DNA from 2 places in the Burkholderia sp. Bp9031 genome. Region 1 is predicted to be linked to the other one. Evidence: predicted binding sites of a transcription regulator. Region 1 holds the regulator's gene; the other holds the start of a gene.
The links. The regulator LexA, encoded in region 1, represses DNA repair genes until DNA is damaged. The targets are predictions, from matches to a motif close to ACTGTATNNNNATACAGT.

Region 1 (4,909 bases):
CAGGTCGTTGACGACGAGCTTGTCGCCGTAGCGCTTTTCGACGTTCCGGAAATCGATCGGTGCAACGGACATGGGCAGGTTGTCGTTGTAAGCGGGCGCGGGCGTGTTTCACAGCCGGCCGGATGGGCATGCGGCGTGCGAACGGATCGGGCGCAGGCGTGTCACATGGGCATGATCGGGGCGAACGCACACCGACGGCACGAACGGGCCATTCTAGTGCATCGGCTGCGTCTCTTCAGGGCATGCCCGTGCGGCACGGTGCATGCGCGCACGGATCGTGCACCGCATCATCGCCGACGCGCCCCGCGTGGCGAATCAGCGTTTTCCATCCCTTGCGTCCGGAATTGCGGCGCACCATGATGAGTGCATAGGGCACGTAGTCGCGATAGGGAGGTTTCATGGCTAGCTACAACAAGATTCTGCTGTGCTACGACGGCACGCTCGAAGGACGCAAGGCATTGCGGTGCGGTGCCAATCTCGCGCTGGACCTGAAGGCGGAAACGCATTTGCTGTCGGTGGTCGACATGCGCTCGAGCATCGCGCAAAGCGCAGGGTTGCTGACCGACGTCGCGTGCGGCCGCTTCGAGGAAACCGCGCGCGAGATCCTGCAGGAAGGCGTGAACTGGCTGCGCGAGCGTGGCGTCCAGGCGGAAGGCCATTTCGCGTTCGGCTATCCGATCGACGAAATCGCGAATCTCGCGACGGAGTTGAAGGCCGACCTCGTCGTCGTCGGCCATCGGTGCCGCAGCGGGTTGTCGAGATGGTGGATGGGGTCGGGCAACACGCAACTGCTCGATCGCGTGAGCTGCAGCATTCTGGTCGCATGCTCGTCGGCCGAAGAGCAAAAGGCCGAGATCGCGCGCGAACGCGAAGCGGCCACCGCGAACGGCAAGTGACGCAGTAATCGCGTGACCGGCCGGATTGTCCTGCGATTCAGGCCGGTCGCGTGCCGTGCCGCATCAGCGGCGCCTGGTCCGATCGCGACCGCTTACGCGTGCAGGTCGATCGCGGACAGTTTCCACGAGAACAGGCCGAAGCGGTGGAAGATCGCCGCATAGCGTGTGCCGTCGGCACTGCGCTGGTAGGTCACGACGAATTCATCGATATTCCTGTAGCCGGCACTCGTTTGCTGCGGATGACCCGCATCGCTTGGGCTCGCTGGCGCTGGCGCGGGTGCAGGCGCAGCCGAGGCGGTGGGACTGCTGCCCGGTACGGGTGCGCTCGCCGGATTGGCCGGCGGCACGGCCGGTGCGTTTCCGGGCGCACCGCCTGACGGCGGACCCGACCATTCGGGTGGCCGCTCGCCCGGATTACCGCGCGGCGGGATGCCGCTCATCAGCGCCGCCACACCTTCCGGTGTCGCATAGGCATCGACCAGCGGGCCGATCAATGCAGATCCGATCAGCGCGCCAATCACCGCGAGCGGATTGTCCTTCTTGACCGCGTCGATCCGGCGCATCAACTCGTCCGTGACCTGCTGCTTCAGGCTGATGCGCAGCGACGGAAAATCGACATATTCGCTGACCGCCTGCCCATCGCGCGCGTCGATCGCCGATTTCAGGCGACTGAGCGCGACGTACGGCGACGCGTATGCATAGCCGATCGCCACCAGGGCGGCGACGGCCAGCACGACGATCAGCAGGGGCTTGAGCCGCCTGGCGCGGCCCGAAGATCCAGTCACGATGCCTCCGGTGCGGACAGGTTCCGCAATCAGAGACCGCCGTGCGTGGCCGATCGTTCCTCGTCGATGCAGCGATCGATCATCCGGCACACGGCATCGATCGTCCCGACCATGATGAGCCGCGATCGACCGTGATAGACGCGCACGGGTGCACGGCGCGCCGGTTCCGCGTGATTCAGGCCGGCGTTCAGCGAGACCCGCGCGAATGCGGGGAGCGCTGACGGCAGCAGCGACGCCTGCCGTTCAACTGCGACTTCTTGGCTCACCACGGGCGCCGCGGCGGACAGCGGTGCGCAGGGCGTGCGGCCGCGCAGGTGACGCAGGCGACCGAATTGACGGAAAGGCAGCAAACGGGAAAGGCGTTCCATGATGTTCTCCTCAGCGAGACCGATTGTCAGAGTTCGCCCGAGCGGATCAGCCCGACGGCGATGCCTTCCAGCGCGAATTCCGCGCTGCCGGCCTTGACGAAGATGTTTTCGTAATCCGGGTTCTCCGCGATCAGCTCGAGGCCGCCGGGCCGGCGCATCAGGCGCTTGACCGTGACGTCGTCGCCGAGACGCGCGACGATGATCTGGCCGTCCTTCGCTTCCGTGCGCTTCTGCACGGCGAGGAGGTCGCCGTCGAGAATGCCGGCGTCGCGCATCGACAGGCCGCGCACCTTCAGCAGGTAGTCGGGCTTGCTCGTGAACAGCGCGGGATCGCACGCGTAATGCTGCGAGATATGCTCCTGCGCGAGGATCGGGCTACCGGCCGCGACCCGGCCGACGAGCGGCAGCGACAGTTGCATCAGGCCGGCGTGCGGCAGCGTGAACTGGTGCGGCGCATCGTCGATGCCGAGCAGGCGGATGCCGCGCGACGCGCCGGCGGCCAGCTCGATCACGCCCTTGCGCGCCAGCGCACGGAGATGCTCCTCGGCCGCATTCGGCGAGCTGAAACCCAGCTCGGCCGCGATCTCGGCACGCGTGGGCGGGAAACCGGAGCGCTCGATCGCGCGGCGGATCAAGTCGAACACTTGCTGTTGACGGGCGGTGAGTTTGGTCATGGCTGAACTGTATGGATAGACAGTGAGCTGTATTTTTATACAGTACTTCGCGAATTTCAAGTGTTACTTGAGGTTCGACGCGATCGCGCCGGTTCCGGCGCGATTTCGCGATGTCCGGACGCCGGTTCGTCTGCCGCAACCGTCCGTCCCGTCTGCGTTAGCACTTTTGAGTATTAAAAAATGAAGAACGATTATTTTTAATCATGTAACCCGTTCGCTAGACTGGCCCGACATCGCAATACCGACAACACTGGAGAACCAAGGATGGCGAAGCGCAATACGGGGCTGGCGGGCGGAGCGGGCCGCCTGATCGCAACACTCGCGCTGGGCGCGGCGGCGGCGCTGGGCGTCGCGACACATGCCCAGGCCGATACGACGTTCCTGAACGTGTCCTACGACCCGACGCGCGAGCTGTACCAGGACTTCAACCAGGCGTTCGGCAAGGAGTGGAAGGCGAAGACGGGCGAGACGGTCAACTTCAAGCAGTCGCACGGTGGCTCGGGCGCGCAGGCGCGCTCGGTGCTCGACGGCCTGCAGGCCGACGTCGTGACGCTCGCGCTGGCCTACGACATCGACGCGCTCGCCAACAAGGGGCTCGTCAACAAGGACTGGCAGAAGCGCTTGCCGGACAACGCGTCGCCGTACACGTCGACGATCGTGTTCCTGGTGCGCAAGGGCAACCCGAAAGGGATCAAGGACTGGGACGACCTGACGAAGCCGGGCATCTCGATCGTCACGCCGAACCCGAAGACCTCGGGCGGCGCGCGCTGGAACTACCTGGCCGCATGGGCGTACGCCGTCCACAAGCCGGGTGGCAACGAGCAGACCGCGAAGGAATTCGTGACGAAGCTCTACAAGAATGCGGGCGTGCTCGACTCGGGCGCGCGCGGTGCGACGACGAGCTTCGTGCAGCGCGGGATCGGCGACGTGCTGATCGCGTGGGAGAACGAGGCGTTCCTGTCGGTCAAGGAATTCGGCACCGACAAGTTCGAGATCGTCGTGCCGTCGGTGAGCATCCTGGCCGAGCCGCCCGTTGCCGTGGTCGACAAGGTGGTCGACAAGAAGGGCACGCGCAAGCTGGCCGAGGCCTACCTGAATTTCCTGTACAGCCCGCAGGGCCAGGAGATCGCGGCGCGCAACGACTACCGTCCGCGTTCGAAGAACGTGCCGGCGAACCTGACGAAGCAGTTCCCGAAGCTGAAGCTGTACACGGTCGACGACACGTTCGGCGGCTGGACGAATGCGCAGAAGACGCATTTCGCGGACGGCGGTGTGTTCGACTCGATCTACAAGCCGCAGTAACGCCAGGCAGCAACCCATAACGACAGCGGCGTGCCACGACAGCGCGCCGCATCCCCGACGGTCCGCGGGCGCGACGCCTCGCGCCGGCGTTTGCGTCGGACCCGTGAGCAGCAACGACCCAGCAAGAGCATCCGATGACGACGTACACCTTTCGCAAGCCGAGCGCGCTGCCCGGTTTCGGCGTGACGCTCGGCATCACGGTGGCCTATTTGAGCCTCGTGGTGCTGATCCCGCTCGCCGCCACGTTCCTGAAGACCGCGACGCTGTCGTGGGACCAGTTCGTCACCGCCGTCGCGTCGCCGCGCGTACTCGCGTCGTACCGGCTGACGTTCTCCGCCGCGCTCGGCGGCGCCTTGATCAACGCCGTGTTCGGCTTTCTCGTCGCGTGGGTGCTGGTGCGCTACACGTTTCCGTTCAAGCGCATCGTCGACGCAATCGTCGACCTGCCGTTCGCGCTACCGACGTCGGTCGCCGGCATCTCGCTTGCAGCCGTCTATGCGACCAACGGCTGGGTCGGCCAGTATCTGGCGCCGTTCGGCATCAAGATCGCGTTTACGCCGGCCGGCGTGCTGGTGGCGCTGACCTTCATCGGGCTGCCGTTCGTCGTGCGCACCGTGCAGCCCGTGCTCGAGGATTTCGAGCGCGAGCAGGAGGAGGCCGCGGCGTGCCTCGGCGCATCGCGCTGGCTGACGTTCCGCCGCGTCGTGCTGCCGGCCGTGCTGCCGGCGCTGCTCACCGGCTTCGCGCTGGCGTTCGCGCGCGCGCTCGGCGAGTACGGGTCGGTGATCTTCATTGCCGGCAACGTGCCGATGAAATCCGAAATCACGTCGCTGCTGATCATCACGAAGCTCGAGCAGTACGACTATGCGGGCGCAACCGCGCTG
Region 2 (4,909 bases), on a different contig from region 1:
GACGCACACCACGTCGCGCGACATGATTTCGTTGACGCGATACATGAACGCCTCCTTCGTGAGCGAGACGATCCGGAAGCAGGACGCGTGCCGCGTTCAAGCGGCACACGCCGGCGCCGCGCGGCAGGGCCGTGGAGAAATTTGCCAGTCGGCTTGTACATCTTCCACGGCGGCAGTCGCGACCGGGCCGCGAGCGATGATGCTCAGTGGCCGACGCCCGTTATCAAAACGATGGCAAATACCAGCGCGCTCTCGATCGCGGCGAGCGCCACGACGCCCGCCGCGCCGCTGACTTCGTGCCATGCACGTTCCATGCGTTTCATCAGTTCACTCCGGTTGTGCCGGCCCGGCGCTACGCTGCCGCGCATCGGGAGGCCGGGTGCCGACGTCAGCCGTGATCGCGGGGCGGTGGTGGGGCGTCGGGCGCGCGACGGTCGCGTTCGCTGGACGGCTTGGCGGGGTCGATACGGGTCGCACCGCCAACGGCGGGCGGATCGCTGGCCGGGAACGTCTCCTCGAGCCCTTCGTCGATACGCTCCTCCGTTTTGTCATCGGACGGCTTGCGCGACACGGCGAGGGGAAGCAGGCCGGCAGCCGGTGACACGGCGTCGCGGCGGCCGGTAGCGAAAACGGTCATGATCGAACCTCCTTGCTGGTAACGACGGACGCAAGCGCCGTGCCGCGCAATATGGGCCGCATGGCGCTTGCAGCCGCCGGGCCGGCCGGACTGGCGAACACATGGCCCGAGAGCCGCCGGCATGGACGAGAGGACATCGTGATGAATGAACCCACGGAAAAAGGATACGTTACGACGCGAACGGGTGCGGTGGCGTTTTCAGTCACGTGTGCGAGCGGTTTGCGACCTGGAAGTGCGAATCGCCGGTCTATCGGCCCGAGAGGCGCATGTTCGACGGGAGGAACGAGGTTCGCGAACTGAAACATGCCGTGTACGCTGGGCCGGAGCGCGCGCGGTGTGTGCGCCGTCCGATCCGTCCGCGCGCGGTGCAGCTCGCCGCCGAAGGGCGCACGCGCGGGCGGGTGACGTGACGGCGGCTTGCGACGCATGATCGGCCGCGCGGCCGCACCGGCGAGCGGGCACGCCGCTTGCGCCCGGTCGCCGCGCCAATCGACACGCGCGAGCCGCCGCGCAGGAATGACATGAACACGCGATCCATGCTGCACCGTCCCGAACCGACGCCCGACGTCGATCCCGACCCGACGCTGCCCGAGCACGACGATCCGGTCGATCCGCCCGTGCCGCCGGGCCTGCCGCAGGGCGATCCGCCATCGCGGCCGCCGCCGATACGGATGCCGGGCGGGCGCAGCGAACCGCGGCCGGCCGCGCGATCACTGAAAGGAGGACCATCATGGACATTCACGTGCAATCGCCGGACAAGCGCGCGATCGCCCAGGTGCTGGGCCGCTATTTCGAGTCGCGTTCGTTGCGCTACCACATCGAGGAGTTGCCGGGCGGCGTGCTGCATATCGGTTTTCGTGCAAGCGGCCACCCGGTCGCCGTCACCGTGTCGTTCGACGACACCGCCTACGACACCTACACGCACTGGGACGCGAGCCAGAAGCAGCTCGCGCTCGGGCGGCTCGCGGATGGCTTCTCGCGCATGATGTCGAAGCGCAGCCCGGCCGCGCTCGCCGGCGACTATCACGTCGAGCGTTTCTGATTCCGCAACCATCCTCCGGCGCGTGCCGGGGGCCGGCAAAGTGCCCGTGCTCAACGGGCGCTTTGCGGCTTCGCGCGCGTCGCGTAGGATGTTCACTAATTCAGCGCACGCTACGTTCGCGCCGCCGGCTGCCTGCCGTTGCAGCCGGTCAGGCGCGACGCGCTTTCCCTCAGGTTCGTTTCGCGCAACCGACGGAGACCGCCTTGATGACCGTTGCCCGCCCGTTGTTGTCGCCCGGCACCCGCCGGTTCGTGTCCGGCCTGTCGGCCTTCGCCGCGCTGGCGGCGTCCGGTGCCCGCGACGCGTCGGCCCAGACGCCTTCGCCGCTCGGCGAATGGCAATACTCGGCGGGCGTCCCGCTGCAGAAACTGTTCAACCCGACCGTCCGCACGTGGCAGGTCAGCGTCGGTGCCGCGATGACGCTGCAGCCGCGCTACGCAGGCTCCGATCGATATCGCGTGATGGGCGGCCCGAACTTCGACTTGCGCTATCGCGACCTGTTCTTCCTGTCGACGGGCGAGGGGCTCGGCGCGAACGTGCTGCGCGGGCCCAACTGGCGCGTGAGCATGTCGGTCGGCTATGACCTTGGACGCCGCTCGGCCGACGATCTCGACCACCTGAACGGGCTCGACAACATCAACGCGGCGCCGGTGATGAAGCTCGCGGCCGATTATGTGATCTCGAAGGATTTCCCGCTCGTGCTGCGCGCGGACGTCCGGCGCAGCATCGGCGGCTCGAACGGCTGGGTCGGCGATTTCTCCGCGTACATGCCGATGCCGGGCAGCAACGAACACTTCTTCTGGTTCGCCGGGCCGACCGTGTCGTTCGCCGATTCGCGCTACATGAACAGCTGGTTCGGCGTGAGCCCGGGGGCGTCCGCGCGTTCCGGGCTGCCGGCCTATTCGTCGGGCGCGGGGATGAAGTCGTTCGGCGCTGGCGTGACGATGGTCTGGTTCGTCAACAAGCACTGGTTCGTGACGATGGACGGCGCGATCGAGCAGCTCGTCGGCCGTGCACGGCGCAGCCCGATCACGCAGCAGTCGACGAACGGCGTGTTCGACATGTCGGTGAACTACCAGTTCTGATCGGCGAGGGACCCGCGGGCGCGGCCGGGCGGTGCGCGGCATGCGGTATTTTTCGTCACATTTGATATGATTCCGACCTGTACAAACGTACAGTGATCGATCCCCGTGACGCCTGCATCGCCGACGCCTCCGGCGTTTTACTACCTGACCAACTTCGAACGCGCGCTGGCCTGGCTCGGCGAGCGTTACGACGACCTGCTCGACGCGCACGAACACGCGTTTCTCGCGCATTTCGCGCGGCTGCCGAAAGCATCGCGCGCGTTGCTCGTGCGGATGCTGATGCGCAGCGGATCCGACTTCCGGGCGAGCAAGCTCGTGTACGACGAAATCGGCAGCACGCTCGACGCGGCCGCGCCGCTCGTCGAACTCGGCTGGGTCGATCCGGCGCCCGCGCTCACGCTCGACGAACTGTTCGCGCTGTCGACCAAGGGCGATCTGCTGAAGATGTTCCCGTCGCTCGCCGCGCACGCGGGCGAGCGCAAGCCCGACTGGCTCGAACGGTTGCGGCCCGCGCACGAGGTTGCGCAACCGCTCGACGCGTGGTGCGCGCAGGCCGACGATCGCGTGCTGCGCGTGACGGTCGGTGCGCTGTGCGACCGGCTGCGGCTGATGTTCTTCGGCAATCTTCATCAGGACTGGAGCGAATTCGTGCTCGCCGATCTCGGCGTGTTCCAGTACGAAAGCGTGCCGTTCGCGCCGTCGTCGCGCGCGTTCCAGCAGCGAGCCGACGTCGATACGTATCTCGCGCTGCAGACGTGCCGCGAAGCACTCGACGCGTGGCCCGACGACCTGCCGTTCGACGACCTGCTGCGGGCGATCGACGCGGTCGGCTGCGCGCAGCCGTGGCTCGCGACGCGCCGCGCGAAGCTGCTGTTTACGCTTGGGCAGACCTGCGAGCGGCGCGCCGACTGGACCGCCGCGCTCGACGCCTATGCGCGCAGTGCGTGGCCGGGCAGCCGGCATCGGCGCATTCGCGTGCTCGAACGCTGCGGATGCGACGACGATGCGCTCACGCTGGCGCTCGAGGCGCGCAGCGGCTTCGAAAGCGACGAGGAACGCCAGCGCGTCGAGCGGATGCTGCCGCGCCTGCAGCGCCGTCTCGGGCAACGGGTCGAACGCGCGGGCAGCGCGCCCGACGTGCCGCGCGAAACGCTCGTGCTGGCGCGTCCCGACGCGTTTGTCAGCGTCGAATTCGCGGTGCGCGACCATCTTGCACAGCCCGACGCGCCGGTTCACTACGTCGAGAACACGCTGATCAATTCGCTGTTCGGGCTGCTGTGCTGGGAGCCCGTGTTCGCGGCCGTGCCCGGCGCGTTCTTTCACCCGTTCCAGCGCGGCCCGGCCGACCTGCACGCGCCCGATTTCGCGGTGCGCCGCACCGATGCGTTCGCCGGCTGTTTCGCCCAACTCGACTCGGGGGCATATCGCGACACGATTCGCCGGCACCATGCAACGAAGATGGGGCTGCAATCGCCGTTCGTGTTCTGGGGCGTGCTGACCGACGAACTGCTCGACCAGGCGCTCGCCTGCCTGCCGCCGGCGCACCTTCGGCTGTGGTTCACGCGCCTGCTCGCCGACATCCGCGGCAATCGTTCGGGGCTACCCGACCTCGTCCGTTTCTGGCCGGACGAGCAGCGCTACGAACTGATCGAGGTGAAGGGCCCCGGCGACCGGCTGCAGGACAACCAGACGCGCTGGCTAGCGTACTGCATCGCACATGGCATTCCGGTGCGTGTCGTCGATGTCGAATGGGCAGGCGCCGGCGTCGAGCAGGTTGAAGCGGCGGGGCTGTCCGCATGAGCTATGTCGTCGCGGTGCGAGCGATGTGCGAGTTCACCGCGCGACGCGGCGATCTCGACCTGCGCTTCACGCCCGCGCCGACCGCGCTCGAAGGCATTGCCGGTCACGGTGCCGTCACGTCGAAGCGCGGCGCGCGCTACGAGACCGAGATCGCGCTGGCGGGTACCTGGGGCACGCTCACCGTGCGCGGGCGCGCGGACGGCTACGACCCGGTCGCGAACCGGCTCGAGGAGATCAAGACCTATCGCGGCAGCCTCGATGCGATGCCGGCCAATCACCGCGCGCTGCACTGGGCGCAGGCGAAGGTCTATGCGCACCTGATGTGCGACGCCCGCGACCTCGCGG

Region 2: the regulator LexA is predicted to act here: its motif matches at 2,841-2,858, upstream of DIE15_RS00440 (VRR-NUC domain-containing protein).

Annotation. Positions count from the first base shown of each region.
Region 1 is NZ_QTPW01000005.1:248,904-253,812, reverse strand. It holds gene nodI (nodulation factor ABC transporter ATP-binding protein NodI) at 1-72, opposite strand, end outside; gene DIE15_RS36950 (hypothetical protein) at 236-400, opposite strand; gene DIE15_RS09410 (universal stress protein) at 399-896, shown strand; gene DIE15_RS09405 (DUF2939 domain-containing protein) at 989-1,681, opposite strand; gene DIE15_RS09400 (hypothetical protein) at 1,711-2,049, opposite strand; gene lexA (transcriptional repressor LexA) at 2,076-2,723, opposite strand; gene DIE15_RS09390 (sulfate ABC transporter substrate-binding protein) at 2,988-4,025, shown strand; gene cysT (sulfate ABC transporter permease subunit CysT) at 4,160-4,909, shown strand, end outside.
Region 2 is NZ_QTPW01000001.1:83,670-88,578, forward strand. It holds gene DIE15_RS00415 (CBS domain-containing protein) at 1-45, opposite strand, end outside; gene DIE15_RS00420 (hypothetical protein) at 389-637, opposite strand; gene DIE15_RS00430 (hypothetical protein) at 1,368-1,679, shown strand; gene DIE15_RS00435 (MipA/OmpV family protein) at 1,886-2,764, shown strand; gene DIE15_RS00440 (VRR-NUC domain-containing protein) at 2,870-4,564, shown strand; gene DIE15_RS00445 (ATP-dependent DNA helicase) at 4,561-4,909, shown strand, end outside.